Regions from separate parts of the Shinella sedimenti genome, predicted to be linked through region 1. Evidence: riboswitches for the same ligand, from Rfam matches in the RefSeq annotation. Region 1 holds a riboswitch; each other region holds the start of a gene.
The links. A riboswitch is a leader RNA that binds a small molecule or an ion and turns the genes downstream of it on or off. The one in region 1 is predicted to bind cobalamin.
Positions count from the first base shown of each region.

Region 1 (10,212 bases):
AGCCCGCGCTCATCAGTTCCGCATGGGAATCGAAGAACCGTTCCAGGCCGTATTGTTTGCCGAACATGATGTCGTGCTGCAGGAAGCGGAAATCGCGCACCAGCGGGTCGATCGTCTTCTTGCGCGACCAGTCGGTCGTTGCCTTGCCCTTGGCGTCGATCAGCATGTAGCGGTCTATGACGCGCAGCTTGTCGTGCACAGCGCCGAGGAACCCGGTGTAGTAGGGGTGTTCGAAGCCGGCTTCTTTGAGGACGTAGTAGGAAAGGAACGCCGGGCTGATCGTGCCGATATCCTTCTGGGCGCCGGTCTTGTTGGACCAGACGACGAGCGGGGTCTCGTGTTCCTTCTTCATCTGCTCGGGCGTACCCTTGCGCGAGGCTGTGACGCCCTTCATGTAGCCGGAATTCTGATAGACCGTGTTGAGCGGCGGCAGATGATCGCCGAAGACGACGATGATCGTCTCGCGGTCGCGCTGCTTCGCCCAGTCCATCAGCATCTTGAGGCTGTCGTCGGCTTCCTTCACGCCCTGGGCATAACTTGCCAGCATGCGCTCGCTGCGCGGATCGAGCTTGCCCTCGACACCGATATCGGTCTTGGCGTAACGGCCATCGTCATAGGGGCCGTGGCCCTGGAGCGTGACGGTGAAGAAGAAGAACGGATCTTCCTGCATATCGGCCTGGCGGATGATTTCCTTTGTCAGCGCCTCGTCAGACGTGAAGTTGCCACGCTTTGCCAGCGGCGGCATCTTGTCGACATCCTTGAAGGTCTCAAAACCAAACGCCTTGTAGACGCTGGAGCGATTCCAGAACCAGCCCGAGAACGGGTGGATGGCGCGTGCCGTATACCCCTCCGCGCGGAAGAAGGTGGCGAGCGACGGGATGGGCTTACGCACATACTGCTGGTAGGGAATGCTGCCCGTCGGCAGGAAGGCATTGGAGAAGCCCGTCAGCGCCTCGAATTCGACATTGGCGGTGAGGCCGCCGAATTCCGGCGAGAAGACGTTGCCGCCCTCGTTTTCGCGGATGACCGGCATCGGGTCGGGCGAAAGCTTCACGCTCTCCAGCCGCGTCGGATCCCAGAGCGACTCGCTCATGACGACAATGACATCGGGCTTCGTGCGATGGGAGGTGCCGGCAGGCAGAGGCTTGGACGGAATCTTGTCGATGGCATCAACCATGTAGCCCGAGGGGGCCTGCACATTGGCCATGGGCAGGTTGATGGCGAAGGCCATCATGAAGCCGTTGTGACGGTAGTTCTCGGCCTGATCCCACATGATCGGGAAAATCTTCAGGCGGTCGCGCATCCAGGAGAACTCATTGTAGTCCATGATGGAGGCGAAGCCGGCAAGCAGCGGCACCGCAAGCGCAAGGCGCGCCAGACGTTCCTTGCGGGTCAGCGGACGGAACCGGCGCCAGGCAAAGATCCACAGGCCGATAAGGCCTGCGACGCCCATGGCGACGGCAAGCGCGAGCGCGGCCGCGGTCCATGGACGGTCCTGCACCAGCACGGGCATCAGTTCCAGGATCTGGCGGCCGAAAAGCAGGTCGGTCGGGTAGAGCGGATCGGTGAGAAAGACCTGCTTCTGCTGCGAAATCACGCCCATCAGGATAACGAGGGGCGAGACCAGCAGCACGGCCTTGTGCTGCCGCCCGATCAGCGCATCCAGTGCGAGATAGAGTAGAAAGAACACGCCCGTCGTCGTCCAGCCGGGCTGCTGGAGATTAGTGAGATAGACGTAGGTCTGCTGGATGGAGCCGCGCGTGATAAGCTCGATTGTGACCACCGTGGCGAGCGCCAGGATGCCGGAGACGATCAGGGATCGCAAAACCGCCAGCGTCTTGGCGTGGCGCGCGAGAAAACCCACCCTGTCAGGATGTTTCCCCGTGGCTTCGATTGCCACCGCTGCGGTCGTGAACAGGGCCAAGGCCTTCTCCGATTTCACAAAACTTTCGTCTCTCTGTCATATGGATGTCATCTTGAACAGGAGATGAACGCTTCCCTTAACGTTGCCCACACGCTTTGGTTCAGTCTGTTGCCGCGCAGCAATGGTTGTCGGCTGCATGCTGGCTTACGGGCTTTCACAACAGGGGTTTCCAATCGGTGCGGCTGTTCATTCCCAAAGCTTGCAGGATGCTCTAAAGAGCTTGCGACGGTTCGAGCGTGTGGCCTGCACGACCGGACACAAGAGGAGACGGGTCCGCAGAGATGACTTCCGAGACTGAAAAGACGACGCTGCGCATTGCTGTCGCGCAGTTGAACCCGACGGTTGGCGACGTGGCCGGCAATCTGGCCAAGGCGCGCGCCGCTCGCGCGGATGCCGCAACGCAGGGCGCCGACCTGCTTCTGCTGACGGAACTTTTCATCTCCGGCTATCCGCCGGAGGATCTCGTGCTGAAGCCGGCCTTCCTGAAGGCCTGCCGTCGCGCTATCGATGATCTTGCCACAGACACTGCGGATGGCGGCCCGGGCGTCATTATCGGCTTTCCGCGGCAGGACGAGACCGGCCGCTACAATGCCGTCGCCGTTCTCGATGCCGGCAAGGTCATCGCGGTCCGCGACAAGGTGGACCTGCCGAACTACGGCGAATTCGATGAGAAGCGCGTCTTTGATCAGGGCGCGATGCCGGGTCCGGTGAATTTCCGTGGCGTGCGCCTTGGCATCCCGATCTGCGAGGACATCTGGGGCGAACTCGGCGTCTGCGAGACGCTGGCGGAAAGCGGCGCGGAAATCCTGCTGTCGCCGAACGGCTCGCCCTATTATCGCGGCAAGGTCGATATCCGCCACCAGGTCGTGCTGAAGCAGGTCATCGAGACCGGCCTTCCGCTGCTCTATGCCAACCAGCTCGGCGGGCAGGACGAGCTTGTTTTCGACGGCGCAAGCTTCGCCTTCAACGCCGACAAGACGCTGGCCTTCCAGATGAGCCAGTTCGAGGAAACCATCGCGCTCACGACCTGGAAGCGGCAGGGCGGCGGATGGGTCTGCGACAGCGGCCCGATGTCGCGCATTCCCGAGCGCGAGGAGGCGGATTACCGCGCCTGCCTTCTCGGCTTCCGCGACTACGTCAACAAGAACGGCTTCAAGAACGTCGTGCTCGGCCTGTCCGGCGGCATCGATTCGGCGATCTGCGCGGCCATCGCCGTCGATGCGCTGGGCGAGGAGCGCGTGCGCTGTGTGATGCTGCCCTACCGTTACACTTCGGAGGATTCTCTGAAGGATGCTGCCGATTGCGCCAAGGCGCTGGGTTGCCGTTACGACATCGTGCCGATCGAGGCACCCGTGACCGGCTTCCTTTCCGCGCTGTCAGAGACCTTCGAGGGCACCGAGGAAGGCATCACCGAGGAAAACCTCCAGAGCCGCACGCGCGGCACGATCCTGATGGCGATTTCCAACAAGTTCGGCTCGATGGTGGTCACGACGGGCAACAAGTCGGAAATGTCGGTCGGCTATGCCACGCTCTACGGCGACATGAACGGCGGTTTCAACCCCATCAAGGACCTCTACAAAATGCAGGTCTATGCGCTGTCGCGCTGGCGCAACCAGTATGTGCCGCCCGGCGCGCTGGGGCCGACGGGTGAGGTAATCCCGCACAATATCATCGACAAGGCGCCGTCGGCCGAGCTGCGGCCCAATCAGACCGACCAGGATTCCCTGCCGCCCTATCCTGTTCTTGACGACATTCTCGAATGCCTCGTCGAGTTGGAGATGGGCACGGAGGAGATTGTGGCGCGCGGCCACGACGCGGCAACCGTCCACCGGATCGAGCACCTGCTCTACATCGCTGAATACAAGCGCCGCCAGTCCGCGCCCGGCGTCAAGATCACCCGCAAGAATTTCGGCCGCGACCGCCGCTACCCCATCACCAACCGCTTCCGCGACCGGGGATGAGGGGCGCGGTACTGGCGGTCTTTCTGCGTCTGGTAGTTGTGCGTTAACCTGTGCGATCGAAATGTAACCTCTCTGATTGCAGACAGAGAGGTCAGTGCTAATATGCATTCCTTCTCGGGGAGTGGGTATGGCGCAACGCAGGGCTGTCCTTTTTATCGATGCAGAGAACGTGCCTTCGCGCGCCGCCGCCACGCTTATCGAAGAAGCGACGAAGCACGGCCTGCTGCTTGATCGCCGTATCTATGGAGACTTCTCGAATTCATCCCTCAAGCCGTGGCTGGATGCCGCCGCACTTCACGCCCTCACGTCCCGGCAGACCGTGGCCGGGGCGAATGGCAAGAACGGCGCTGATATCGCCATGGTGATCGATGCCATGGACGAACTTCATTCGGGGCAAGTGGATGTGTTCTGCCTCGCCACCGCCGATAGCGACTTCACCCAGTTGGCAATGCGAATTCGGCGCGCTGGCAAGATCGCCGTTGGAATGGCGTGCTCAAAGGCCTCGAGCCGGTTTCAGACGGCTTTTGACGTCTTCAGGACCATCGGCGCTGTAAAGCCCGACCCAAGTCCAGCGCCGGTGAAAATCACCGAAAAGACTGTTGCAATACAGGCGCCAGATGTTCGCCGCGCGTTAAAGAGTGAACTCCTGCAACGCATTTTCGTCGAGGCGCCGCCGCTGGATGGTCCATGGGTTGCGCTGCCGGACCTCATGAAGACCTTGAACGCGTGTCAACCGAACTTCGATCTGAAGTCGTATGGTCACAACCAGCTCTGCAAGCTTCTGGCCTTTTCCGGCGCCGAACTCGCCGACAAGAACCGCAAGGCCCGTCTGAAGGCACAGCCCCTCAAGAAAGTGGTCGATAACGGCTGAGGCGACAACAGCGTTTTGAACACGCGGACTTGATCACGCAGTCGTGTCGTGCACAATCCGGACGTCAGGTGCCCGCTTGCGGGAGAATCGGGAAACCGGTGCGGGGAGACCCAGATCCGGTACGTGCCCAACGCTGTGACGGGGATGGCTTCACTCTAAAACCTTGAATCGATTCAGGGTTTTGCCACTGGTTGTTCAACCGGGAAGGCAGTTCGAAGTCGTGTGAACCGAAGTCAGAAGACCGGCCTGGCAAGATAGACCGAACCGCGCGGACGGCGGCAGGTTTTGCGCATTGTTGGGGAGATGACGATGCGAACCGAACCGTTGGACCTTCTGGTCCGGGCGGGCGCTTTTCCGCATGAGGAAAAGCAGGCCGTCTACCGCGCCATCGAAACGCGCCGCGACGTGCGCGACCAGTTCCTGCCTGATCCCTTACCGGACGATCTGGTTCGGCGGCTGCTGCAGGCGGCACACAACGCACCGTCGGTCGGTTTCATGCAGCCATGGAACTTCCTTCTCGTGCGCAATCTGCTGACCCGTCAGGCGGTGCATGCGGCTTTTCTCAAGGCCAATGCGGAGGCGGAGGCGATGTTTTCGGGCGAGCAGCAAGAACGCTATCGTGCGCTGAAGCTCGAGGGCATTCTGAAGGCGCCGCTTTCCATCTGCGTGACCTGCGATCCGACGCGGGCAGGGTCCGTCGTGCTGGGGCGAACGCACAATCCGCGCATGGACGTCTATTCCACCGTTTGCGCCGTACAGAACCTCTGGCTTGCGGCGCGCGCGGAAGGGGTGGGCGTCGGCTGGGTCAGCATCTTCCACGACAGCGATATCCGCACGATCCTTGGCATCCCCAATCATATCGAGATCGTCGCCTGGCTATGCGTTGGTTTCGTCGAGCAGCTCTATGGCGAACCGGAGCTGGCCGTGAAGGGCTGGCGGCAGCGTCTGCCACTGGAGGACCTGGTCTTCGAAGAGCGCTGGCCGGACATCAGTTGACGTCGGCGCCTGCGGGACGGCCGAGGTCGATTGCGGATTCATTTTCCGGCAGGAAGGCCGGGCCGACCGTGCGCACCTTGTGCTTGGACGGGTCGTAATCACGCTCCTCCGCCTTGGCCGAAACCTTTGCCTCGTCCTTGCGTGGCTGCGTCTGGATGGTGGTTACGGAGCCGGAGCCGCCATCCGGTGCGGTTTCCGTCGTCATCTCGCCGCGTGCCGCCTTTTCGCGCTTGATCATCTCCTGATAGTAAGCCGAGAGGTTGCAGCCGCAGGCGCCGGGCTTGGAAAGGTCGCGCGTGCGGTAGGCAAAGGCGTTCTGCAATTCAACATAGGTGCGGCCGCTGACCGTGGAGGTCATCTGCTCGGTTTCCTGTCCGCGCCCCATCGCGTGGTAATAGAGTTCCGTCTCGGTCTGTGGGCACATCATCGCGCAGACCTGCTGGTCGCGGCGGAAGTCCATCGGCGAGGCGTTGGAGGAAATCGGGAAGAAACCGCCGTCGCAGGTGCGCACGCATACGGTGCGCAGGTTGCCATGGCCGGCATTCCCGCCCAGCGAGCGCAACTGCAGCCGGTCGCTGCCTTCGGGCGCGGTTCCCAGCGGCAGGGTGCGCGTTTCGTCGAGCGTGCGCAGACGCTCGGTTGCGGCAACAGGCGTCACCTTCGCATCGTTGCAGCCCTCGGTCTCCAGCGAGGAGATCAGCCGGTTGCGTCTGGCCTTCGACGCGCCGCCGCCCGACAGCTCACGCCGCTTGCTGTCGAGGATCTGGAGGTTCTGCTCCATCTTGCCGATGACGGTGGCGAGCGTGGCGCAGGCATCGGCATTGGCGCCGCCGATCACGATGATGCTGCCGCTGGAGCAGCGCAGGCGGCGCTGATCGCTTTTCGCTTGCCTCAGCTGGATGTTCTGGCGTGCGATGGCGGACGCATATTTGCGGGCGTTCGAGGTATCGACCACGACCTTGGGCAGGCTCGCCAGTTCCGCCTTGAGGCGCTGGCACACGTCCGCCGCCGCCGTGCCGCCGGAAGAAAGAAGCGACAGGCCGGTTGCGACGGCAAACAGGAAGCGGCTGCGTCGCTTCACGGTAACGATCCCTATCGATCTTAGAGCATGTCGAAACGGCCGGCGAAAACCGGCATTTCCTATCTTATCATAGGGCGTGCCGGAGCGAGTGCAACGCCGACCGGCATTCGTGCTTAACGGCCACACTGGGCGCCTGCCTTGCAACGGCCCAAGTCACACCCTAAATTGCGGCATCTTCAATACCGACCGGATGGTGCTTCATGGATTTCAACCCGACCGCAAACCGACTTCGTTTTGTCATCGGGGATATCCACATCCATGCCGCACTCCATAACGCTTTCCAAAATCTTGTGGTCCGCGCCTGACGGGAACACGCTTCTTACCAATCTCGACCTGACCTTCGGTGCCGAGCGCACCGGCCTTGTCGGACGCAACGGCGTCGGCAAGACAACGTTGCTCAGGCTCGTCACGGGCGAGCTCGCACCGCAATCCGGGACCGTGACTGTTGACGGGGCGATCGGTCTGCTGCGCCAGACCGTGCAGGTTGCAGCGGGGGAAGCCGTCGCCGATCTTTTCGGCATCGCTGACATGCTCGATCTTCTCGCCCGCGCCGAACGCGGCGTGGCCGAAGCCGACGAGCTTGCCGATGCCGACTGGACCGTGGAGGCGCGGTTCTCCGCCGCTCTCGCGCGCGTTGGGCTCCAAGTGGAGCCTAAAACCCCACTTTCGGCCCTGTCCGGCGGGCAGCGCACGCGAGCGGCCCTCGCGGCGCTGGTGTTCCGTGAGCCGGATTTCCTGCTGCTCGATGAACCGACCAACAATCTCGATCGCGAAGGCCGGCAGGCGGTGATTGACCTGCTTGCCGGCTGGCGGGCCGGCGCGGTGATCGTCAGCCATGACCGCGAATTGCTGGAGACGATGGACGTCATCGTGGAGCTGACATCACTCGGCGCCAACAGCTACGGCGGAAACTGGAGCGCCTACCGGCGGCGCAAGGCGCTCGAACTGGCCGCGGCGCACCGCGATCTCGCCGATGCGGAAAAGCACGCCGACGAGGTGGCGCGCACCATGCAGGCGACCGCCGAGCGCCAGGCTCGCAGGGACAGTGCCGGCCGCCGCAAGCGGGCGCGGGGCGGTACTCCGCGCATCGTTCTGGGCGCCATGAAGGAGCGCAGCGAGCTGACGGGCGGTGCGAATGCGCGACTTGCCGAGGGCCGGCAGGCGGAGGCGGCCGAGGCGATTGCCAAGGCGCGCGAACGTATGGAAGTGCTCCAGCCTCTGACGATGACCGTGCCGCCGACACATCTGCCGACAAGCCGCGTGGTCCTGCGGATGGAGGATGTCACCGCCGGTTACAACCCGGAACAGCCGGTCGTTCGTGATTTCTCCCTTGTCGTTACAGGGCCGGAGCGCATCGCCATCACCGGCCCGAACGGTTCGGGAAAGACCACGCTCTTGTCGTTGCTGACAAAAGACCTGCAACCGGCGAAGGGCAGCGTGCGCCTCTTCACTGATCTCGCCATGCTCGATCAGCGGGTGAGCCTGCTCGATCCGGCCTTGTCGATCCGCGACAATTTCCGGCGGATCAATACCGTAGCGGACGAGAATGCGTGCCGGGCGGCGTTGGCGCGCTTCATGTTTCGGGCCGATGCGGCTCTACAGATGGCGGGCAACCTCAGCGGCGGACAGTTGCTGCGGGCCGGGCTGGCCTGCGTACTCGGCGCCGGCCAGCCGCCGGCCCTGCTGGTTCTGGACGAGCCGACGAACCATCTCGATGTCGATTCCATCGAGGCGGTGGAGGCCGGCCTGCGGGCCTATGACGGTGCGCTTGTCGTCGTCAGCCACGACGAAGCGTTTCTGGAGGCGATCGGCATTACGCGCAGGATTACCCTCTCGGGGCAGCCCTAACGCAAACGACCGCCGGGTTTGCCGGCGGCCGTTTTTATCTCGGGATGCCGCTGACGGCGTCAATCCGGATAGGAGGCTTCCACGACGGCAAGCGCTGCCATGTTGACGACGCCGCGCGAGGTGGCCGACGGCGACAGGATATGGGCGGGCATAGCGGCACCGAGCAGGATCGGGCCGACATGCAGGCTGTCCGTCATCGTCTTGACGACGCCCATCGTGATGTTGGCGGCGTCGAGGTTCGGGAAGACCAGCAGGTTGGCTTCGCCCGACAGCGTCGAGTTCGGCATGACGCGCTGGCGCAGCGTTTCGGAAATGGCGGCATCGCCGTGCATTTCGCCATCTGCTTCCAGCGTCGGGTCGAGCTCGCGCACGATATCCATCGCGCGGCGCATCTTGTAGGCGCTGTCGGAATCGCGCGAACCGAAGTTCGAATGCGAAACGAGGGCGGCGCGCGGCGTGATGCCGAACCGGCGGATTTCCTTTGCCGCCATCACCGTCATCTCCGCGACTTCCTCGGGCGTCGGATCGAAGGTGACATAGGTATCGGTAAAGAAGGTCGCGCCGCGCTGCGAGATCAGCAGACTCAGACCGGAGAAGTCTAGAACGCCCGGCTTCTTGCCAATGATCTGGCTGACGTCGCGCAGGTGCTTGGCATAGCGCCCTTCCACGCCGCAGATCAGCGCATCGGCCTCGCCGCGCTTGACGGCCAGCGCACCGATCACGGTCTGGTTGGTGCGCACGATGGTGCGCGCGGCTTCCGGGATCACGCCCTTGCGGCCGACGATGCGGAAGTAGTCGTCCACATAGTCTCGATAGCGCGGATCGTCTTCCGGGTTGATCACTTCGAAATCGGTATTGGGACGGATGCGCAGGCCGTAGCGCTTCAGGCGCGTCTCGATGATCTGCGGGCGGCCGATGAGGATGGGCTTGGCGATTTCCTCTTCCAGCAGCACCTGAGCGGCGCGTAGTACGCGCTCGTCTTCGCCTTCGGCGAAGATCACGCGCTTCTTCTCGGCGTTCTTCGCTGCCGCGAAGATCGGCTTCATGATGAAGCCCGAACGCCAGACGAAGCGGTTCAGCTGGTCGAGATAGGCGTCGAAATCGGCAATCGGGCGCGTGGCCACGCCGGTTTCGGCAGCCGCACGCGCAACGGCCGGCGCGATGCGCAGGATGAGGCGCTGATCGAACGGTGAGGGGATCAGGTAGTTGGGACCGAAGACCGGCGTTTCACCCGAATAGGCGCGGGCGGCGACGTCGGATACTTCCTCGCGGGCGAGCGATGCGATGGCGCGCACGGCGGCCATCTTCATTTCCTCGTTGATCGTGCGGGCGCCGCAATCAAGCGCGCCGCGGAAGATGTAGGGGAAGCAGATGACGTTGTTGACCTGGTTCGGGAAATCCGAACGGCCGGTGCAGATCATTGCGTCCGGGCGGGCAGCGCGCGCCTCCTCGGGCATGATTTCCGGCTTCGGATTGGCCAACGCCATGATCAGCGGCTTTTCTGCCATGCGCACGAGCAATTCGGGCTTCA
Region 1 is NZ_JAKVIN010000002.1:535,874-546,085, forward strand. It holds gene MKI86_RS06730 (LTA synthase family protein) at 1-1,900, opposite strand, end outside; gene MKI86_RS06735 (NAD+ synthase) at 2,206-3,885, shown strand; gene MKI86_RS06740 (NYN domain-containing protein) at 4,013-4,756, shown strand; cobalamin riboswitch at 4,806-5,020, shown strand; gene bluB (5,6-dimethylbenzimidazole synthase) at 5,066-5,752, shown strand; gene MKI86_RS06750 (DUF2865 domain-containing protein) at 5,745-6,833, opposite strand; gene MKI86_RS06755 (ABC-F family ATP-binding cassette domain-containing protein) at 7,092-8,681, shown strand; gene MKI86_RS06760 (NADP-dependent malic enzyme) at 8,741-10,212, opposite strand, start outside.

Region 2 (10,212 bases), on a different contig from region 1:
GACAAGAAGTTCCGTTTCCCGACCTTCCTGGGTGCCTTCAAGTACTACACCTCCTACACGCTGAAGACCTTCGACGGAAAACGCTACCTGGAGCGCTACGAGGACCGCGTCTGCATGGTGGCGCTGGCGCTGGCCCGCGGCAACGAGCAGCTTGCCCGCGATCTCGTCGACGAAATCATTTCCGGCCGCTTCCAGCCGGCGACGCCGACCTTCCTCAATGCCGGCAAGAAGCAGCGCGGCGAGCTCGTCTCGTGCTTCCTGCTGCGCATCGAAGACAACATGGAAAGTATCGGCCGCTCGATCAACTCGGCGCTCCAGCTTTCCAAGCGCGGTGGCGGGGTCGCGCTCTCGCTCACCAACCTTCGCGAGATGGGCGCGCCGATCAAGCAGATCGAGAACCAGTCTTCCGGCGTCATCCCGGTCATGAAGCTGCTGGAGGACTCGTTCTCCTATGCCAACCAGCTCGGTGCGCGGCAGGGGGCCGGCGCCGTCTATCTCAACGCCCATCACCCTGACATCATGCGCTTCCTCGATACCAAGCGCGAGAATGCCGACGAGAAGATCCGCATCAAGACGCTGTCGCTCGGCGTGGTCATCCCCGACATCACCTTCGAACTGGCGAAGAACAACGAGGATATGTACCTCTTCTCGCCGCATGACGTGGAGCGCGTCTACGGCGTCGCCTTTTCCGAGATTTCGGTCACCGAAAAATACCGTGAGATGGTCGAGGACAGCCGCATCAAGAAGAAGAAGATCAAAGCGCGCGACTTCTTCCAGATCATCGCCGAGATCCAGTTCGAAAGCGGCTATCCCTACATCATGTTCGAGGACACGGTGAACCGCGCCAATCCCATTGCCGGCCGCATCTCCATGAGCAATCTCTGCTCGGAAATTCTGCAGGTAAGCGAGCCGAGCGAGTTCAACGCCGACCTCTCCTATGCGAGGATGGGCAAGGACATCTCCTGCAATCTCGGCTCGCTCAACATTGCCTCTGCGATGGATTCACCGGATTTCGGCCGGACCATCGAGACGTCGATCCGCGCGCTGACGGCCGTTTCCGAGATGAGCCACATCTCGTCCGTTCCCTCCGTCGAGAAGGGCAACGACGACAGCCACGCCATCGGGCTCGGCCAGATGAACCTGCATGGCTATCTCGCCCGCGAGCGCATCTTTTACGGTTCGGAAGAAGGCGTCGATTTCACCAATATCTATTTCTACACGGTGACCTTTCACGCCATCCGCGCCTCCAACCGGCTGGCTGTCGAGAAGGGCGTGAGCTTCAAGGGCTTCGAGAACTCGAAATATGCTTCGGGCGAGTATTTCGACAAATATACCGAGCAGGAATGGCTGCCCGCGACGGAAAAGGTGCGCGGCATCTTCGAAGAGGCCGGCATCCACATCCCGACGCAGGGAGACTGGCAGGAACTGAAGTCGGCCGTCATGGAAGGCGGGCTCTACAACCAGAACCTCCAGGCCGTGCCGCCGACCGGTTCGATCTCCTATATCAACCACTCGACCTCCTCGATCCATCCGATCGTTTCAAAGATCGAGATCCGCAAGGAAGGTAAGATCGGCCGCGTCTACTATCCCGCCGCCTTCATGACGAACGACAACTTGGATTACTATCAGGACGCCTATGAGATCGGCCCGGAGAAAATCATCGACACCTATGCGGCGGCCACCCAGCATGTCGATCAGGGCCTGTCGCTGACGCTGTTCTTCCGCGACACCGCGACGACACGCGACATCAACCGGGCGCAGATCTACGCCTGGAAGAAGGGCATCAAGACCATCTACTACATCCGCCTTCGCCAGATGGCCCTGTCCGGCACGGAAGTGCAGGGCTGTGTCTCGTGCGCGCTGTGATTTCGGGGAAGACCATGAATATCCAAGTGAAGACCAAGGCGCCAAAGGCTGCCGCCGCCGTGCGCGCCATCAACTGGAACCGCATCGAGGACGACAAGGACCTGGAGGTCTGGAACCGCCTGACCGGCAATTTCTGGCTGCCGGAAAAGGTGCCGTTGTCCAACGACATTCCCTCCTGGGCGACGCTGAAGCCGGAAGAGCAGAAGCTCACCATCCGCGTCTTCACCGGGCTTACCCTGCTCGACACGATCCAGAACGGCGTCGGCTCCGTCAGGCTGATGGAGGATTCGGCCACGCCGCATGAGGAAGCGGTTCTTTCCAACATCTCCTTCATGGAGGCTGTGCACGCGCGCTCCTATTCCTCGATCTTCTCGACGCTCTGCCTGACGCCCGATGTGGACGACGCCTATCGCTGGTCGGAGGAAAACGAGTTCCTGCAACGGAAATCGGCGCTGATCATGGAGCAGTACGGTTCCGGCGATCCCTTGAAGAAGAAGGTCGCCTCAGTCTTCCTGGAAAGCTTCCTGTTCTATTCCGGCTTCTATCTGCCGATGTACTGGTCGAGCCGCGCCAAGCTCACCAACACCGCCGACATGATTCGCCTCATCATCCGCGACGAGGCCGTGCACGGCTATTATATCGGCTACAAGTTCCAGCGCGCCGTCGAGCGCTTGAGCGCTGACAAGCAGCAGGAAATCAAGGACTTTGCCTTCGATCTGCTGCTGGAGCTCTATGACAATGAGGCCCGCTATACCGAAGAGCTCTATGACGGCGTCGGCCTCAGCGAGGACGTCAAGAAGTTCCTGCACTACAATGGCAACAAGGCGCTGATGAACCTCGGCTACGAGGCGCTGTTCCCGCCGGAAGCCTGCAAGGTCAATCCGGCGATCCTCTCGGCGCTGTCGCCGAATGCCGATGAAAACCACGACTTCTTCTCCGGCTCCGGTTCGTCCTATGTCATCGGCAAAGCGGTCGCGACTGAGGACGACGACTGGGATTTCTGAGCCTTGGGATGTCCTTCAACGGCATGTCGTTCGGGGTGCCGTCGATGTCGTATTCCCGAGGGTCCTTTGGCCCGCCAGATGGTTTGCTGTGTGCGTACAGGGTGCCGTCCCCACCATGTCGGGACGGATAATTGGGAAGCCGGTCGAATGCCGGTGCTGCCCCCGCAACGGTAGCGGAACGAAAGCTCCGGCAAACACCACTGGCCAGTCGGCCGGGAAGGTGCCGGCAGCGTCCGAAAGGACAGTTCCGAAGCCCGGAAACCAGCCCTGAAACGATGACTCGGCCGATTGCGGTGGGCGATCGAGAGGTGAACGGCGTCCTCTCGAAAGGCCCGTTTCCTTCTCCTCTCCATCCTTCGTCGAGCGACGTTCCGCGCTCCGCCCGTTGGCCTGCGCGATCGTTCCGAGAGGATCCGGCGCGCGCTAGGCGGGCCGGACGAGGCAAAACCCAGGAGGAGACAGACATGAGCAGGAACAGAGGCGTCGTCTATATGCGACCCGGCAAGGTCGAGGTCCGCGACATCGACGACCCGAAGCTGGAGGCCCCCGACGGCCGCCGTATCGAACACGGCGTGATCCTCAAGGTGATCTCGACGAATATCTGCGGCTCCGACCAGCACATGGTGCGCGGCCGCACGACGGCCATGCCCGGCCTCGTCCTCGGCCACGAGATCACCGGCGAGGTCATCGAGAAGGGTATCGACGTCGAGATGCTGCAGATCGGCGACATCGTCTCGGTGCCGTTCAACGTGGCCTGCGGGCGCTGCCGTTGCTGCAAGTCGCAGGACACCGGTGTGTGCCTCACCGTCAATCCGTCGCGGGCGGGCGGTGCCTATGGCTATGTCGACATGGGCGGCTGGATCGGCGGCCAGGCCCGCTACGTCACGATCCCCTATGCCGACTTCAACCTGTTGAAGTTCCCGGATCGCGACAAGGCCATGTCGAAGATCCGCGACCTCACCATGCTCTCCGACATCCTGCCGACGGGCTTCCACGGCGCGGTGAAGGCCGGTGTCGGCGTCGGCTCGACAGTCTATGTGGCGGGTGCCGGCCCGGTCGGGCTTGCGGCGGCCGCATCCGCGCGCATTCTCGGCGCGGCGGTCGTGATGATCGGCGATTTCAACAAGGACCGTCTGGCGCACGCCGCCCGGGTGGGCTTCGAGCCGATCGACCTTTCCAAGAGCGACCGCCTTGGTGACATGATCGCCGAGGTCGTTGGAACGAACGAGGTGGACAGCGCCATCGACGCCGTCGGCTTCGAGGCCCGTGGCCATGCGGGCGGCGAGCAGCCGGCCATCGTGCTGAACCAGATGATGGAGATCACCCGCGCCGCCGGCTCTATCGGCATTCCCGGCCTCTATGTCACGGAAGATCCGGGCGCTGTCGACAGCGCGGCCAAGCAGGGCAGCCTGTCGCTGCGCTTCGGCCTCGGCTGGGCGAAGGCGCAGTCCTTCCACACCGGCCAGACGCCTGTTCTCAAGTACAACCGGCAGCTCATGCAGGCCATCCTGCACGACCGCCTGCCCATCGCCGATATCGTCAACGCGAAGATCATCTCGCTCGACGATGCCGTGCAGGGCTACGAGAGCTTCGACCAGGGCGCGGCGACGAAGTTCGTGCTCGACCCGCACGGCGACCTGCTCAAGGCCGCCTGAAAAACCGGTACCGCGCCGGCCGCCTCTAGACGGCCGGCGCGGTCCAAACCGATGCAATGTCGCGGCCTCGCTTTCCGAAGCCGGGTTCGCGGCGTTCATTCGAGAAGGAGGAAACCATGGCGGATATCAGGGATGTCCTGATCGATCATCTCATCGACCGGCGGGCAGGGTGGAGCATGGGGTCGTATGGCGCCGTTGCGGAATTCCACCAGGACCCGGGCGAGTATCTGCAGGCCGATGCTCCGTCGCTTTTCGTACGCGCCACACCGCGCGGCGCCATCCGGCTCGATGCCGATACGGTCGGGCAGATCGTGCCCGTCGCCTACGAGGCGCTGAGCTGCCGGCCGCAGCGCTGGAGTCATGGTGTGGCGCTGTGCCTGCCGCAGCGAGACGCGGCGATGAACGGTCGCAAGGCGCTGACCGAACTCGGCCCGGATACGGAAGCCGTGCGCGTGACGGACCGGGCGGCCATCCTCTTCGATCTCGGCCTTGCCCTGCCGCAAAGCGATTTCTGTATCCGCACCGACGATCCCGCGCTGCTTGCCATCCTGCGGGCGCAGATCGGCCGCAGCCTGTTCGATCCGCACAATCCGGCGACGGCGGCCATCATGAAGGCGCATCCGCACCGCGTCGCGCTGACCCGACTCGGCCGCATCGAGGTGTTCCAGAAGATCGGCGGCCCGGATACCGGCGGCGTCTCGCCGCCGGGGCCGCACACCCATCTCCTGCCGCACCTCATCCGCTCGCGGCGTACCCATTCGGCCAACACGCCGATCCCGAAATACCATGTGCCGCTCGGCTATCTGCATCCCCCCAATCCCGTGATGGACAGCATGGGCCGCGATCTCGATTTCGATATCGACGACCATGCGCGATTCCAGGACCTGTTCGCGCAGTTCGCGCGCCCGGACCTGCCCATCCTGCGCAAGGCGGTGCTGGATGGCCTGGCGCGGCGGGTGGAGCCGGAATCCTTCCTCTCCCACACGGATCGGTTCAGCCGTGCGACCGTACGCATCACGCTGCGCCAGCAGGACAGGATGGCCCGGCGCTTCGGCGGCGGCTCCTATCTCGAACTGATTTCGCAATGGCGCGCCGTTCTCGACAGGGGCGCGGAGGGCATAGCGGCGGATGAAGACGCGCCCGGCCACGCGGAGACCGGCGCCGTCGTGTCGTTCTTGCCGCTCGCCGCGACGGGCTGAGCCGTCAAACGCCGTCGTCGTGACCAGCCGCTGGCAGGCCCGCGCCGAAACCGCGCAGCGCCCAGCGGCGTCCATCGCTCGACAGGTCGAGAAAGCCGAGCGGCTCGACATCGATGCGCCAGACCGCCGCCAGCGGTGCGCCCACGACATGCGCGAAAACCAGCTTGAGCAGGATGCCGTGCGTCACGGCAAGGACGCGCCCGCCCGTGCCATGCAGGCCGTCGAGCCAGCCCGTGGCGCGTGTGGCCGCCGTCTCGAAGCTTTCTCCGCCATGCGGTGCCGCAGCCGGATCGGCCGTCCAGTGTCGCAGCGCGTCTGGAAAGCGTCCCGCGATCTCGTCTGCGGTCTGTCCGTTCCATGAACCATAATCGAGATCGCGCAGCGCCGGGCAGGGGATCGGTGCGGCGGAAAAGGCCGCTGCCGTTTCGGCCGCACAAGCTTCCGGCGCGCAGAACACCCGGTCGAAGGGCCGCAAGCTCTTGGCAAGCGCCGCCGCGCGGGCCGGCTCCTTCGGCAGGAGGCTATCACCGGCTGAGAACCGCGCCTGCCGGTTGGCAGCGGTGGCGCCGCGGCACAGCAGGGTGATGCGGGTTGCCCGGCTCGCTCGCGCTGCGGGCGCGTCTTCTGGCGTCGTCACGATCTGTCATGCTCCATGGCAGGGGCGCTCGGTTTTTCGATTGATAGTCGCATCGGCGCCGGTGGCCAAGCGGCTTTGAAAATCGCATTTGCGGCAGGCCGGCGACGGAAGGTGCTTCGCGCGCGAGGGCGGAAGATGCTATCAACGGTTCTCATTCGAAGACGGGAGACAGGCATGAGCGAGAACAAGGTAGCGGTGATTACTGCCGGTGGCAGCGGCATGGGCGCGGCCTCGGCACGGCGGCTGGCGGCAGATGGCTTCAAGGTGGCCATCCTGTCTTCTTCCGGCAAGGGCGAGGCGCTGGCCGCCGAACTGGGCGGTATAGGCGTCACCGGGTCCAACCAGTCCAACGACGATCTCAAGCGGCTCATCGACCTTGCCGTCTCGACCTTCGGCCGCATCGACGTGCTGGTCAACAGCGCGGGCCATGGCCCCCGCGCCGAGATCACAGCCATCACCGACGAGGACTGGCACAAGGGCATGGACGTCTATCTCATGAACGTCGTGCGGCCCGTGCGGCTGGTCGCGCCCGTCATGAAGGCGCAGAAGTCCGGATCGATCGTCAATATCTCCACTGCCTGGGCCTTCGAGCCGTCGTCGATGTTCCCGACCTCAGCCGTCTTCCGCGCCGGGCTTGCCGCCTATACGAAGATCTTCGCTGACACCTATGCGGCCGACAATATCCGCATCAACAATGTCTTGCCGGGCTGGATCGACAGTCTGCCGGGCACAGAGGAGCGGCGCGAGAGCGTGCCGATGAAGCGCTACGGCACCAGCGAGGAGATTGCCGCGACCGTCGCCTTCCTTGCTTCGGAGGGTGCCGGTTACATCACCGGCCAGAACATCCGCGTCGATGGCGGGTTGACGCGCTCCGTCTGACGGATGCCGGGGCGTCAGGCAAGCGTGCCGAGCGGTATGAGCTCCCGCGCGCCCGGCGTCCAGGCCGTGCCCTGCCAGTCGCCGTACCAGCGCTCGACCCGCAGACCGGCTTCGACAATCAGCCTCTCCAGCTCTTCCCTGGTTGGAAAAGCGATGCGCGAGGCGGCGGACAGGCGCTGGCCGGTCTGCTCGATCTCGTAATGCGTTTCATAGGTCACGACGCCGGTCTCGTCGTCGAAAGCCGCATCGTTCCACGCCTGCACGGCGCCGAACCGGGGATGCGCGAGGCGGCGTCGCGATTCGTCCGGGCCCCATTCCTCCCATTCCCGGCAGGCGGGCTCGCGGCTGTCGAAGATGAAGCGGCCGCCGGGGGCCAGATGCGCGGCGATGGTGGCGAGCGCGGCACGCCGATCCTCCTGCGTGAGGAACACCTGGAAGGCGTGCCCCGTCAGCATGACCAGCGCGAAGCGCCGCCCAAGCCGCAGCGTGCGCGCATCTCCCTCGATGAATTCGACACGCGCCGCACCCGGCTTGGCGCGTGCGATTTCCAGCATGGCGGGTGCCGGGTCGACCCCGACGACCATCCTGTTGCCGGACAGCGCGACCGCCAGTTCCCCCGTGCCGCAGCCAAGGTCCAGCACGCTGTCGGCCTCGGCGGCGAGCGCCTGGCAGAAGGTGAAGTCCTCGGACCGGTCCCAGCCGTTTTCGAGATCGTAGAAATCGGCAAGGGCAGGGTCGTGGTAAAGGCGGTCTTCCATGTCTTCCTCCATGAAAAAAGGCCATGCGTCACCGCATGGCCTTGTCATCTCTGCTGTGTCAGCCGCCCATCATTTCTGCGCGGCGTCGAGCACGGTCTCGCAGTGGCTCGGGCCGCCCTTCGGATCGACGCGATCGGCGATCGCGCGGATATTGGTGATGCGGTAGGCGTCGTTCACGGTCAGCTCGACGGAGCAGGACCGGCCCTTCGAGAATCCGCCGCGCCACTTGTAGAGCGTCGTGCCGCCCGCGCTCGTGTCGGAAAGCGGCGGGCCATAAGCCGCGAAGAAGCTGCCGGCGGTCTTGCCGTTCCAGCGCGCTTGCAGCGGGTTCGTCGGAACGCTGACGGTGGTGCATGCGGTAAGGGCAAGCGCCAGGCCTGCCAGGAGTGCGATGCGGGAGTTCATATGTGCCATTTCCTTGGACTTCGTTCAGCCGTTCCCGGTGACTCGGGACGGGCCCCTGATTTCGCCATAGCGCAGTGCTCGCAAAAGGGGAATCACTCCCGCGCCAAGTTTGTGGTCATCCCCGGACATGGGGCGGGATACGTGCGGATTTGCAACAGTGGGATGCAACCGCCGGCCGGGCGCCAAGCGGCGTCATGGCCCGAACCGTAGGGAACCGACGTCTCAGAAATCGTCCATCAGGATAAAGGTGCATTCGGCGCGCTGATGGGCATTGATCTGCGGCACCAGCCGCCGGAAGTGTTCCGTCGCGCAATGGGCGTCCAGCGCGGCGCGGTCTGGCCAGGTTTCGATGAAGACGAAATGGCCGGGATCCTTTTGGTCGACATGCAGGTCGTAGCTGATGCAAAGCGGCTCCTGCCGCGTCAGCGCAACCAGCTCCTGGTAAAGCGGGCGAACGATCTCCAGCGCCTCGGGCTTGATGAAGTCCTGGGCAATCACTTTCAGCATATTGGCAATCCATTTACGGTGAGGGCATTGAATGCGGCGCGGTCGTCAACGCTTGGCAAAGAGATGGCTGGCCGTCACCAGCCCGATGACCGCCAGCAGCGCCAGGCTCCAAGGGAAGAGGCCGATCACGAAGGCGAGCAGGGCAAGACCGATACCGGCCGCCGAAACGCAAAGCAGTGCGGTCGCTATCGTCTGACGCGTCATCCACGCTCCCGATTCATGCGTTCGCCGCACGATAACAATCCGGGAAAACCTCGGCAACCGCCGCGGCTATCATCGCAATCTCGAAAGGGTTTCGGGAAACATTCAACCGCCTGATCTTCTAGCGGTTTCAGCTGGTCGGAGTGGAGTGATTCGAACACTCGACCCCCACGTCCCGAACGTGGTGCGCTACCAGACTGCGCTACACTCCGTGACCAGCGGCGCCTCTATAGAACAGGCTCAGCCGTTCGACAAGCGGAAAAGTTCAAAAAAATCCGCGATGTTGGGGAAAGCCCCGGGACGCCGCGGGATTTTTTTCGCGAAGCCTCGGACTGCAGGCCGGGGAGGGCGTTTGCGCCTTTCGCGCGGTATGGCTCACGCGTGTCACGAGACGGGAATGCCGGCGTGCGTGGCTGGCCTTTGCAAGCACTGGTACCCACCGCTGGTGGAACAAAATCGCGCAACGCGCATTTCCTGTTCAACGCAATAAAGGAAAGGAAACAACCATGGCTCGCGCTTTTATTCTCTGGTTGATGGGCGTTCCGCTCTTCGCAGTCCTGCTGATCTGGTACTTCTTCTTCTGAGGATTTTCGGATCGGCTGCCTGCAAGGCGGCAGGCCATTCCGGATCATGTAAGGCACCCTCGAACCAGGCTTGCTGGCGAAGGGTGCCTTTCTTTTTAGATGCCATATGTGGCAACGGCCAAAACGAAAAGCGGCGCCCGAGGGGCGCCGCTTTCGTATCGCCATGCGATGCCGGACTATTCGTCCAGATCGCCAAGGATTTCCGCGGCGCGGCCGACGGTGGTGTGGCGAATGTCCACATCCTGGCGGCGGCTTGCGAAGAGTTCGCTGGCCATGATCTTTTCGGCGAGGTCTGCGGGCAGGGAGAGCAGCACGCGCTGGTCGTCCTTGTGGATGCCGCCCAGTTCGGAGCGCCGCCCCGTGATCATGCCGCCGGCCACCGTGTTGTTGGTGTCGGGGTCTATCAGGATGAAGGCGCCGGTCGTGCGGTTCTGCTCATAGGTGTCGAAGATCGCCTGTTCGTCGAAGGTGAGATGAACCTTGCCGATGGCGTTCATGCCGAGACGTTCGGCGGTGC
Region 2 is NZ_JAKVIN010000001.1:803,167-813,378, reverse strand. It holds gene nrdE (class 1b ribonucleoside-diphosphate reductase subunit alpha) at 1-1,866, shown strand, start outside; gene nrdF (class 1b ribonucleoside-diphosphate reductase subunit beta) at 1,881-2,870, shown strand; cobalamin riboswitch at 2,953-3,154, shown strand; gene fdhA (formaldehyde dehydrogenase, glutathione-independent) at 3,335-4,525, shown strand; gene MKI86_RS04070 (DUF6925 family protein) at 4,642-5,724, shown strand; gene MKI86_RS04065 (histidine phosphatase family protein) at 5,729-6,361, opposite strand; gene MKI86_RS04060 (SDR family oxidoreductase) at 6,536-7,240, shown strand; gene MKI86_RS04055 (class I SAM-dependent methyltransferase) at 7,255-7,998, opposite strand; gene MKI86_RS04050 (hypothetical protein) at 8,068-8,403, opposite strand; gene MKI86_RS04045 (putative quinol monooxygenase) at 8,626-8,910, opposite strand; gene MKI86_RS04040 (hypothetical protein) at 8,956-9,114, opposite strand; tRNA gene MKI86_RS04035 (tRNA-Pro) at 9,247-9,323, opposite strand; gene cysN (sulfate adenylyltransferase subunit CysN) at 9,872-10,212, opposite strand, start outside.
Region 2: another riboswitch for cobalamin. It lies ahead of fdhA (formaldehyde dehydrogenase, glutathione-independent); the one in region 1 lies ahead of bluB (5,6-dimethylbenzimidazole synthase).

Region 3 (10,212 bases), on a different contig from region 1:
ATCCAGACGAGGGCGAAGGGCACGCCGATAAAGGGCAGGCCAGTCTTGGAGATCATGGCAAGCGCGACGGAAACCACCGCCAGCGCCGGGGCCTGCCACATCGCCTTGTAGTGATCGAGGATACCGCCACGCGCCGCGCTATCGGCCTGGGCGGCGGTGCGCCACTCCAGCATCATCTTGCGGCTGACGAAAGTACGGTAGAGCGAGCGCACGATGGCGTCGCCCATCAGTGCGGCGGAATGCGCGATGAAGGCGATGCGCAGCGCCACCTGCGCGTTGGCCGCGCGGATATCGGAGAACACGCGATGCACATGGGCGCGCGCCACGATATCGCTGCTGCGCGGCATGAGGCCCGAAATGAGCGAGAGCGTTGGTGCAACAAAGAGCAGGAAGATAAGCACCAGCTGCCAGATCAGCGCCTGGCGCGGCTCCATATAGTACCAGCCCATGACCGAGGCGACGAGCCAGGCGATGGGGATGAGGCTGCGCCGCAGGTTGTCGTACATCTTCCAGCGGCCGAGCATGGAAATGCCGCTCGACGGGCCGAAAAGATAGGGCAGGAGCTGCCAGTCGCCGCGGGCCCAGCGATGCTGGCGCGAGGTCTCCACGCCGTAGCGGGTCGGGAAGTCCTCGACGAGCTCCACGTCGGTCACCAGCGCACAGTGCGACAGCGAGCCTTCGAGCAGGTCGTGGCTGAGCACCGAGTTCTCCTCGATGCGGCCCTTCACGGCGGCCTCGAAGGCATCGACGTGGTAGAGCCCCTTGCCGGTGAACGTGCCTTCGCCGGCCAGATCCTGATAGACGTCGGAAACGGTGAAGACGTAGGGGTCGACGCCGCGGTCGGCGGAGAAGATGCGCTGGAAAGTCGAGGCTTCCTTGCCAGTCGTAAGCGACGGCGTGACGCGCGGCTGAAGGATCGAGTAGCCGGCGGTGATCTCGCCGGTCGCCTCGTCGATGACGGGACGGTTGATCGGGTGGTGCATCTTGCCAACGAGCTTGGTCACGGCATCGCGCATCAGGCGCGTGTCGGAATCGAGCGTCATGACGTATTTCACGTCCGACGGAACGACATTGGCGCCCGGCAGGAAAGTGGTGTCGCCATCGCCGCGCAGCAGCAGGTTCAGTTCGTGCAGCTTGCCGCGCTTGCGCTCCCAGCCCATCCACGCGCCTTCCGACGGATTGTAGAGGCGGCGGCGGTGCAGCAGGTAGAAGCGGGTGCGCCCGTCAAAGGCGTAGCGCGCCGACAGTTCGGCGATCTCGCGCTTGGCATATTCGAGAACATCGAGATCGGCGGGCGTTTCCTCGTTCTGGCTGTCGGCCCAGTCGCTGAGCAGCGCGAAATAGATCTCGCCGCGCGGATTGGCGAGGTAATGCACCTCGAGATTGCGCACCAGTTCATCGACATGGTCGCGTTTCGAGATGAGGCAGGGCACGACGAGCAGCGTGCGCGCATCCTCTGGTATGCCGTCCTTGAACTCGTAACCGACCAGCCTTGATGGCGTGACAAAGAAGGTCACGAGCGTGTTGAACAGACCCGTCGCCCCCTCCGAGGCCGGCAGCGCGAACAGGACGAGCATGATCAGCCAGGCGCCGTTCGGGATGTCGAGCTGGTCGAGGAAATAATAGACCGCGATCATCGCCAGAAGCGTGAGGATGATGTTGGGACCGGCAATGGCGAGCCAGTCGAGCTTGCGTGTCACGCGGACAGTCCGTTGCACGAGCGTAGGACGGTACCCGATGCGCTTTTCGAGCAGCTTGCGCTTCTTGCCCACGAGAAACGCGCCGACATTGGCGCGATAGTCGGGATCGCTCGCGTTGGCCGCGGCGTCTTCCTCGGTCATGGCGAGCGCGGTTTCGGTGACCTCCAGCTCGCTCTTACCGGAACGGCGGGCAAAACGCTCGATGGTGTTGCGGTACTTGTTGCGCGAACCGAAATCGAGATCGCTATAGTCCGACCGCTGGCGAAGCGCCTCGTCGAGGCGGCTGACGCTCTCGAACCAGACCGGCCACTCCGCATCGTCCACCGAGCGCAGGCTCTTGATGAGCGAACTCATGGTCACGTTGCCGGAGGACAGGCGGTTGTTCTCCGCCACGATCAGTTCCTCGAGATCGCTGCCCCGGCTCTCGATCTTCCGCTCCAGCCACTGGATTACTGCACCCGATGTCTGAAGGCCATCGCGCAGGCGGTAGAGAAGCTGGACGACGAAGGTATTGTCCTCGGTCAGGCTCTCTATGGTGCGCAGATGCGCGATGGACTTCTCCGGATCGTTGAGACGCACCAGCTCGTCGGCCACGTCATTGGCCTTGAAGCGCATCTTGCGGGAGCGCTCGACGCGGCTGGAAATGCGCCGCAGGTTCTCCAAGAGCACGAAACGTACGAAGGACGGCAGCGCCCAGAGCTCGCCGATCTTCAGCGGATCGACCGACTGGAAGCCCTGCACGAAAGCGGTCAGGCTTTCCTGCGAGACACTGCTGTGCGTATGGGCGACATAAAGCCATGCCAGTGCCAGCGTACGCGGCAGCGACTGACCGTCGATCTCGACAGTCGGGAGCTGCCGGTAGAAGCGGCGGGGGAAGTCGCGGCGGACCTCCTGGATCGCTTCCTCGATCACATAGAAGTTGTCGAGCAGCCACTCGGCCGCCGGCGTGATCTGCGCGCCGGCCTCCACATCCTTGGCCGTGACCTGATAGACGCGGAAGATTTCCTTCTCGTTTTCCTTGTGCCGTGCACGGAAATCGAAGGGATGGAAGCCCGGAAGCACCGCCGCCTTGTCGCGGGCGAGCGCTTCGCCGCACGCGGCGAGCTCCTCCAGCGTCAGATAGGTGGCGCGGATCGAATCGTTATAGTCGATCTGCCGGATATCGGTATCGCGCGAGGAGGCTTGCGGCGGAGTATGAAGGGACATGTTTCTGATTCTGGAACCGGCCATGTTGAGCCACCCGGCAACGGCCGTTGCGCCGGATTGTCTTTCGCGGGCGGGCTTCATTCTGCTGTCGCGATCAGCCATGGCACCCGACCTCGCCCTCATGGCGTTCCGGATGCGATTTTGGCTGAAGCGACACGCTGTTTAACATCCATGCCGCGTGGTGCATGAAAACGGCATTTTTTAGCCGTAAGGACAGAGACTTGCAACCTGTCAACAGGGCGGGATGGCGCAGCATGGACCCTCATTTGCGGTTTTGGTGAATCGCTCATCCTGAACATGAGGCGAGCCCGCGCGAGGTGCAGGCGGACCAACAATGCGCGGGGGATAAAAAAGGTTCCCGCCCGAATGCAAACCGCCCGCCATTGACTCGAGACCCGGGGAGCGCGAGGTTGCCGGCGTCAGGGTCTTCCGAATCGGAAACGGTCGGAGGCTAAGAGGGAAGCCGGTGCGAAGCCGCAGGGAACAAAGACCTGCGCATCAAGACCGGCGCTGCCCCCGCAACTGTGAACGGCGAGCGTCTGTCGCTCCGCGCCACTGGTGTCACGCACCGGGAAGGCCAGACAGACGCAACGACCCGCAAGCCAGGAGACCTGCCCTGATACCTGTAACGACCTGGGCGGGGTGTCCCAAGGGTGCGCTTGCAATGGCACACAGTGGCCACCAACAGCGTGCGTCCGGCCATCCCCCAATTATCCGATTGGGGAAGACATGTTTCAACTCACCGAAAATCAGGCGTCGGGCACCGGCAAGCCGGAATCCGTGTTCATTTCCTGGCTTCTCTGGCAGCCGCGCGGCGCGGACCTCCCGGCCGAAGCGCTGAAGGAAGTGCAGAAACTCGCACGGCTGGACAATGCCGATCCCGACATCGCACGGCTGAAGGCCTTGTTTACATCGCTGGCCGGCGCGGCCGGACCGCTGCACTAGGCAAGCACACGAAACATATGTTGACATAAAGATATCTTTATGTGATCTCCGGTACTAAATGAAAGTACCGGAGGGTTCTCCCATGGCCAATTCCCACCTGGACGACCTGTTCGGCCCCGAGCAGCCGCCGCGCGACGGAAGCGAAGTCCTTGCTGCCCTCAAGGCTGCCGCCCGCGAACGCATTCTCGTGCTCGACGGCGCGATGGGCACGGAAATCCAGACGCTCAAGCTGATCGAAGATGATTTCCGCGGCGATCGCTTCGGCGACTGCGCCTGCCACCAGCAGGGCAACAACGACCTCCTGACGCTGACCCAGCCGGGCGCCATCGAGGACATCCATTACCGCTATGCGCTCGCCGGCGCCGATATCCTCGAGACAAACACGTTTTCCTCCACCACCATCGCCCAGGCCGATTACGGCATGGAGGACATGGTCTATGAGTTGAACCGCGACGGCGCCCGCCTTGCCCGCCGCGCGGGCCTGCGCGCCGAGCAGAAGGACGGCAAGCGCCGTTTCGTCGCCGGCGCGCTGGGGCCGACCAACCGTACAGCCTCGATCTCGCCCGACGTCAACAATCCCGGCTACCGCGCCGTGACCTTCGACGATCTGCGCATCGCCTATGCCGAGCAGGTGCGCGGCCTCATCGATGGCGGCGCCGACATCATCCTGATCGAGACGATCTTCGACACGCTGAACGCCAAGGCCGCGATCTTCGCCACCCGCGAGGTTTATGAGGAAAAGGGCATCCACCTGCCTGTCATGATATCGGGCACGATCACCGATCTTTCCGGCCGCACGCTCTCCGGCCAGACGCCGGAGGCCTTCTGGAACTCCGTGCGCCACGCCGATCCTTTCTCCATCGGCTTGAACTGCGCGCTCGGCGCCAATGCCATGCGCGCCCATCTCGCCGAGATTTCCGTCGTCGCGCAGACCTTCGTCTGCGCCTATCCCAATGCCGGCCTGCCCAACGCCTTCGGCCAGTATGACGAAAGCCCGGAGGAAATGGCCGCCCAGATCGAAGACTTCATGCGTGACGGGCTGGTCAACATCGTTGGCGGCTGCTGCGGCTCGACGCCGGACCATATCCGCGCCATTGCCGCTGCCGCCGCGCGCCATGCGCCCCGCGAAATCCCGGATATCCCGCGCCACATGCGGCTGTCCGGCCTCGAACCCTTTACGCTGACCGACGCCATCCCCTTCGTGAATGTCGGCGAGCGCACCAACGTCACCGGTTCGGCGAAATTCCGCAAGCTGATTACCGCCGGCGACTATGCCAGCGCCCTTGATGTTGCGCGCGATCAGGTCGCGAACGGTGCCCAGATCATCGACATCAACATGGACGAGGGCCTGATCGATTCCGCCCGCGCCATGACGGAATATGTAAACCTCATCGCCGCCGAGCCGGATATCGCCCGCGTTCCCCTGATGATCGACAGTTCGAAATGGGAGGTGATCGAGGCCGGCCTGAAATGCGTGCAGGGCAAGCCGCTGGTCAATTCCATCTCGCTGAAGGAAGGCGAAGAGGCCTTCCTGCACCACGCCAAGCTCGTGCGCGCCTATGGTGCGGCCGTCGTCGTGATGGCCTTCGACGAGACCGGGCAGGCCGATACCAAGGCACGCAAGGTGGAAATCTGCACGCGCGCCTACAGGCTGCTGACGGAGGTTGCCGGGCTCGCACCCGAGGATATCGTCTTCGACCCCAACATCTTCGCGGTGGCGACGGGCATCGAGGAACACGACAATTACGGCGTCGACTTCATCGAGGCGACCGCCGAGATCACCCGCACGCTGCCCCATGTTCATATCTCGGGCGGCGTCTCCAACCTCTCCTTCTCGTTCCGCGGCAACGAGCCGGTGCGCGAAGCGATGCACGCGGTCTTCCTCTACCACGCCATCCAGGCGGGCATGGATATGGGCATCGTGAACGCCGGCCAGCTCGCCGTCTACGACACGATCGAAGCCGATCTGCGCGAAGCCTGCGAGGATGTGGTGCTGAACCGTCAGCCGAAGGCCGGCGGCACCGCCACCGAGCGGCTGCTCGACATCGCCGAACGTTTCAAGGGCGCGGCCGGCAAGGAAGCCAAGGAGCGCGATCTCGCCTGGCGCGAATGGCCGGTCGAGAAGCGGCTGGAACATGCGCTGGTCAACGGCATCACCGAATTCGTCGAAGAAGATACCGAAGAGGCGCGCCAGAATGCCGAGCGCCCGCTGCATGTCATCGAGGGCCCGCTGATGGCCGGCATGAACGTTGTCGGCGACCTGTTCGGCGCAGGCAAGATGTTCCTGCCACAGGTCGTGAAGTCCGCCCGCGTGATGAAGCAGGCCGTCGCCGTGCTGCTGCCATACATGGAGGCCGAAAAACTGGCAAACGGCGGCAGCGGCGAGCGCCAGAGTGCCGGAAAAATCCTGATGGCAACCGTCAAGGGCGATGTGCACGACATCGGCAAGAACATCGTCGGCGTCGTGCTCGCCTGCAACAATTACGAGATCATCGATCTCGGCGTCATGGTGCCGGCGACGAAGATCCTCGAGACGGCAAAGGCCGAGAAGGTCGATATCATCGGCCTCTCCGGCCTGATCACCCCCTCGCTCGACGAGATGGTGCATGTCGCCGCCGAAATGGAGCGCGAGGGCTTCGACATCCCCCTCCTTATCGGCGGGGCGACGACGAGCCGCGTGCACACCGCCGTCAAGATCCACCCGCGCTACGACCGCGGCCAGACCGTCTACGTCACCGATGCCAGCCGCGCCGTCGGTGTCGTCGGCAGCCTGCTCTCGGCCGACATGAAGCCGGGTTACGTCGAGACGCTGAAGGCGGAGTACCGCAAGGTCGCAGACGCCCATGCACGCAACGAAGCCGAAAAGCAGCGCCTGCCGATCGGCAAGGCGCGCGACAACGCCTTCAGGACCGACTGGCCGGCCTACCAGCCAAAAACGCCCTCCTTCCTCGGTACGCGCGTCTGGCAGGATTGGGACCTGGCGGACCTCGCCCGCTACATCGACTGGACGCCGTTCTTCCAGACCTGGGAGCTGAAGGGCGTCTATCCGAAAATCCTCGACGACGAGAAGCAGGGCCCGGCCGCCCGTCAGCTGTTTGCGGATGCGCAGGCGATGCTGGAAAAGATCATCGCGGAAAAGTGGTTCACGCCGAAGGCCGTCGTCGGCTTCTGGCCGGCCGGCGCCGTGGGCGACGACATCAGGCTCTTCACGAACGAGGCGCGCGACGAGGAGCTCGCGACCTTCTTCACGCTGCGCCAGCAGCTTTCCAAGCGTGATGGCCGGCCGAACGTGGCGCTCTCCGATTTCGTCGCCCCCGTCGACAGCGGTAAGCCCGACTATCTCGGCGGCTTTGTCGTGACGGCCGGCATAGGTGAGATCGCCATTGCCGAGCGTTTCGAGCGGGCAAACGACGATTACAACTCGATCCTCGTCAAGGCGCTGGCCGACCGCTTTGCCGAGGCCTTCGCCGAGCGCATGCACGAGGTGGTGCGCAAGGAACTCTGGGGCTATGCGCCGGACGAGACCTTTGCGCCCACGGACCTCATCGGCGAGCCCTATGCGGGTATCCGCCCGGCGCCGGGCTATCCCGCCCAGCCGGACCACACCGAAAAGACGACGCTCTTCCGCCTTCTCGATGCGGAAAAGCAGATCGGTGTCGAGCTGACGGAAAGCTACGCCATGTGGCCAGGCTCCTCCGTCTCGGGCCTCTACATCGCGTCGCCCGAAAGCTACTATTTCGGCGTCGCCAAGGTAGAGCGCGACCAGGTGGAGGACTACGCCCGCCGCAAGGACATGGCGGTTTCCGAGGTGGAACGCTGGCTTGGTCCGGTGCTGAACTACGTGCCGGTGGCTGCCCGCGACAACGCGGCCTGACGCCGCTCAGGCCGTCGCGAGGTTCAGGAGAAGCACCATCACGTAGCTGGCAACAACCAGAACGGCGAGCGACAGGACGACCGCCGCCGTCACACGCGGGCCGGCGCGCATGACGCGCCGGAGATCGATGCCGAGCCCGAGTGCCGCCATAGACAGGATGGTCAACACGGTTGCGGCAAGACCCATGGCCTCTGCCAGCCCGGCATCGATGAAACCGAGGCTGCGGGCGGCCAGCATCGCCAGAAAACCCAGGATGAACCACGGCACCAGCCGGTGAACCACCAGCCGCCCGCCCATCGCCCTGCCCGCGACGAGCGACAACAGGAAAATGACGGGACCGAGCATCAGAACCCGCACGAGCTTGACGAAGGTGCCGATCTGGATGCTGAGCGCGGAAACCGGCGCCGTGGCGGCAAGAACCTGCGGCACGGCATAGACCGTCATGCCCGCCATCACGCCGTATCCGGTCGCCGACAGGCCGAGCAGCGGCACCAGCACGGGCAGCAGCAGCACCGTCACCATGCCGAGCACGGCGGTGAAGGCGATGGAGGAAGCGACCTCCTCCGCATCGGCCCGGATGACCGGCGCCGTCGCCGCGATGGCGGAGTTACCGCAGATCGAGTTGCCGCAGGCAACCAGCAGCGCCACACGTTTGGGCAGCCCCAGCCCGCGGCCGATTCCATAGCTCGCGATCAACGCCACGCCCACAACGGCCGCGATGGCACCGATCAGCATCCATCCCATGCCGGCAATCGCAGCGGCACTGACACTTGCGCCGAGCAGCACGATGGCCACTTCAAGAAAATACTTCGCCGTAAAGGCAATGCCGGGTTCGAAGACATCCGGCCGCCGCAGAAAAAGACGACCGACCGCGCCGATCAGAATCGCCAACACGAGCGCCTCGACCCAGGCTCCGCCCGTCAGCTGAAGTTCCACCCTCTCGGCAAGCACGGCAAGCGCCGACACGACGACCGACATCACCACGCCCGGCACGATCGTCTTTATTCCAATCCGCTGCCGTTTGTTGGGTTTATTTTCCATAGTTGAACGATGCGCTTGCGCAAGCGTTCGATCCATCGATAAATATTGCATGTTTCATTCGATTGGATCGAACAGATGATGACGCTGGAGCAGCTGCGCATTTTCGTCGCCGTAGCGGAGCGCGAACATCTCACGCAGGCCGCCGAGGCGCTGCATCTGACGCCCTCGGCCGTCAGCTCGGCGATCCGCGGGCTGGAAGAGCGTTATGGCATCGGGCTGTTTCACCGGACCGGTCGGCGCATCGAGCTGACCGATACCGGCCGCGCTTTTCTGCCGGAAGCGATCGACACGCTGGCGCGCGCCGAAAGCACGCAGCTTTTCCTGCGCGAGGTCGGCGAATTGAAGCGCGGCGCGCTCGCTTTGTCAGCCAGCCAGACGGTCGGCGGCTACTGGCTGCCGCCGATCCTGATGCGCTTCCACGCGACCTATCCGGCCATAGGCCTGCAGATCGGCAGCGGAAACACGCAGCAGGTGGCGGATGCGGTTCTCGACGGACGGGCGGAACTGGGCCTGATCGAAGGCGAAGTGGATCACCCGGCCCTCTCGCAACGTATCGTGGCGCGCGACCGGATGTTCATCGTCGCGCCGGCCGGTCATCCGCTGGCTGGCAAGGCCGTCGAGGCACAGGATCTGGAAAAGGCCCGCTGGGTGCTGCGCGAACCCGGCTCCGGCACACGCAGCGCATTCACCTCCGTAATCGACGAGGCAGCACTCGATATAGCGCTGTCGCTTCCGTCCAACGAGGCGGTGCGCGCCGCCGTTCTGGCCGGCGGGGTGCTGACGGCGGTGTCGGAGTTCGTCGTGCAGGACGATCTGAGGGCGGGACGGCTCGTGCGGATCGCCTTCGACCTGCCCGAGCGCGCTTTCCGTCTTCTGCGGCATAAAGAGCGCTATCGCTCCAAGGCCTCCCTCGCCTTCGAGGGCATGCTTTAATCCCCGCGGCCACGGAACCGGCGCTGGTAGGCCGGATCGTAGAGCGAACTTTCGCGGAAATCCTCCGCGCCGAGCGACCGGCCGACGAAGATGAGTGCCGTGCGTTCGATCGGTTCCTGCGCCACCTTGGCGGCGATGTCGGCAAGCGTGCCGCGCACCACGCGCTCATCCGGCCAGGAGGCCTTCACCACGATCGCCACCGGGCAATCGGCACCGTAGAGCGGCGTCAGTTCCGTCACCACCTGGTCGAGCGCGTGGATGGCAAGGTGAATGGCGAGTGTCGCGCCGGTCGCGCCGAAACCCTGCAACGTCTCGCGGTTCGGCATGGGCGATGCGCGGCCCGAAACGCGGGTGAGCACCAGGCTCTGGGCGACGGCGGGAATGGTGAGCTCGCGGCCGAGTGCAGCCGCAGCCGCCGCGAAGGACGGCACGCCGGGCGTCATCGTATAGGCAAGCCCGTGCTTCTCCAGCCGGCGGATCTGCTCGGCGACCGCGCTCCAGACGGAAAGGTCG
Region 3 is NZ_JAKVIN010000004.1:178,666-188,877, reverse strand. It holds gene MKI86_RS11095 (glycoside hydrolase family 94 protein) at 1-2,906, opposite strand, end outside; cobalamin riboswitch at 3,312-3,539, shown strand; gene MKI86_RS11090 (hypothetical protein) at 3,636-3,851, shown strand; gene metH (methionine synthase) at 3,934-7,725, shown strand; gene MKI86_RS11080 (YeiH family protein) at 7,732-8,766, opposite strand; gene MKI86_RS11075 (LysR substrate-binding domain-containing protein) at 8,845-9,699, shown strand; gene cobM (precorrin-4 C(11)-methyltransferase) at 9,696-10,212, opposite strand, start outside.
Region 3: another riboswitch for cobalamin. It lies ahead of MKI86_RS11090 (hypothetical protein); the one in region 1 lies ahead of bluB (5,6-dimethylbenzimidazole synthase).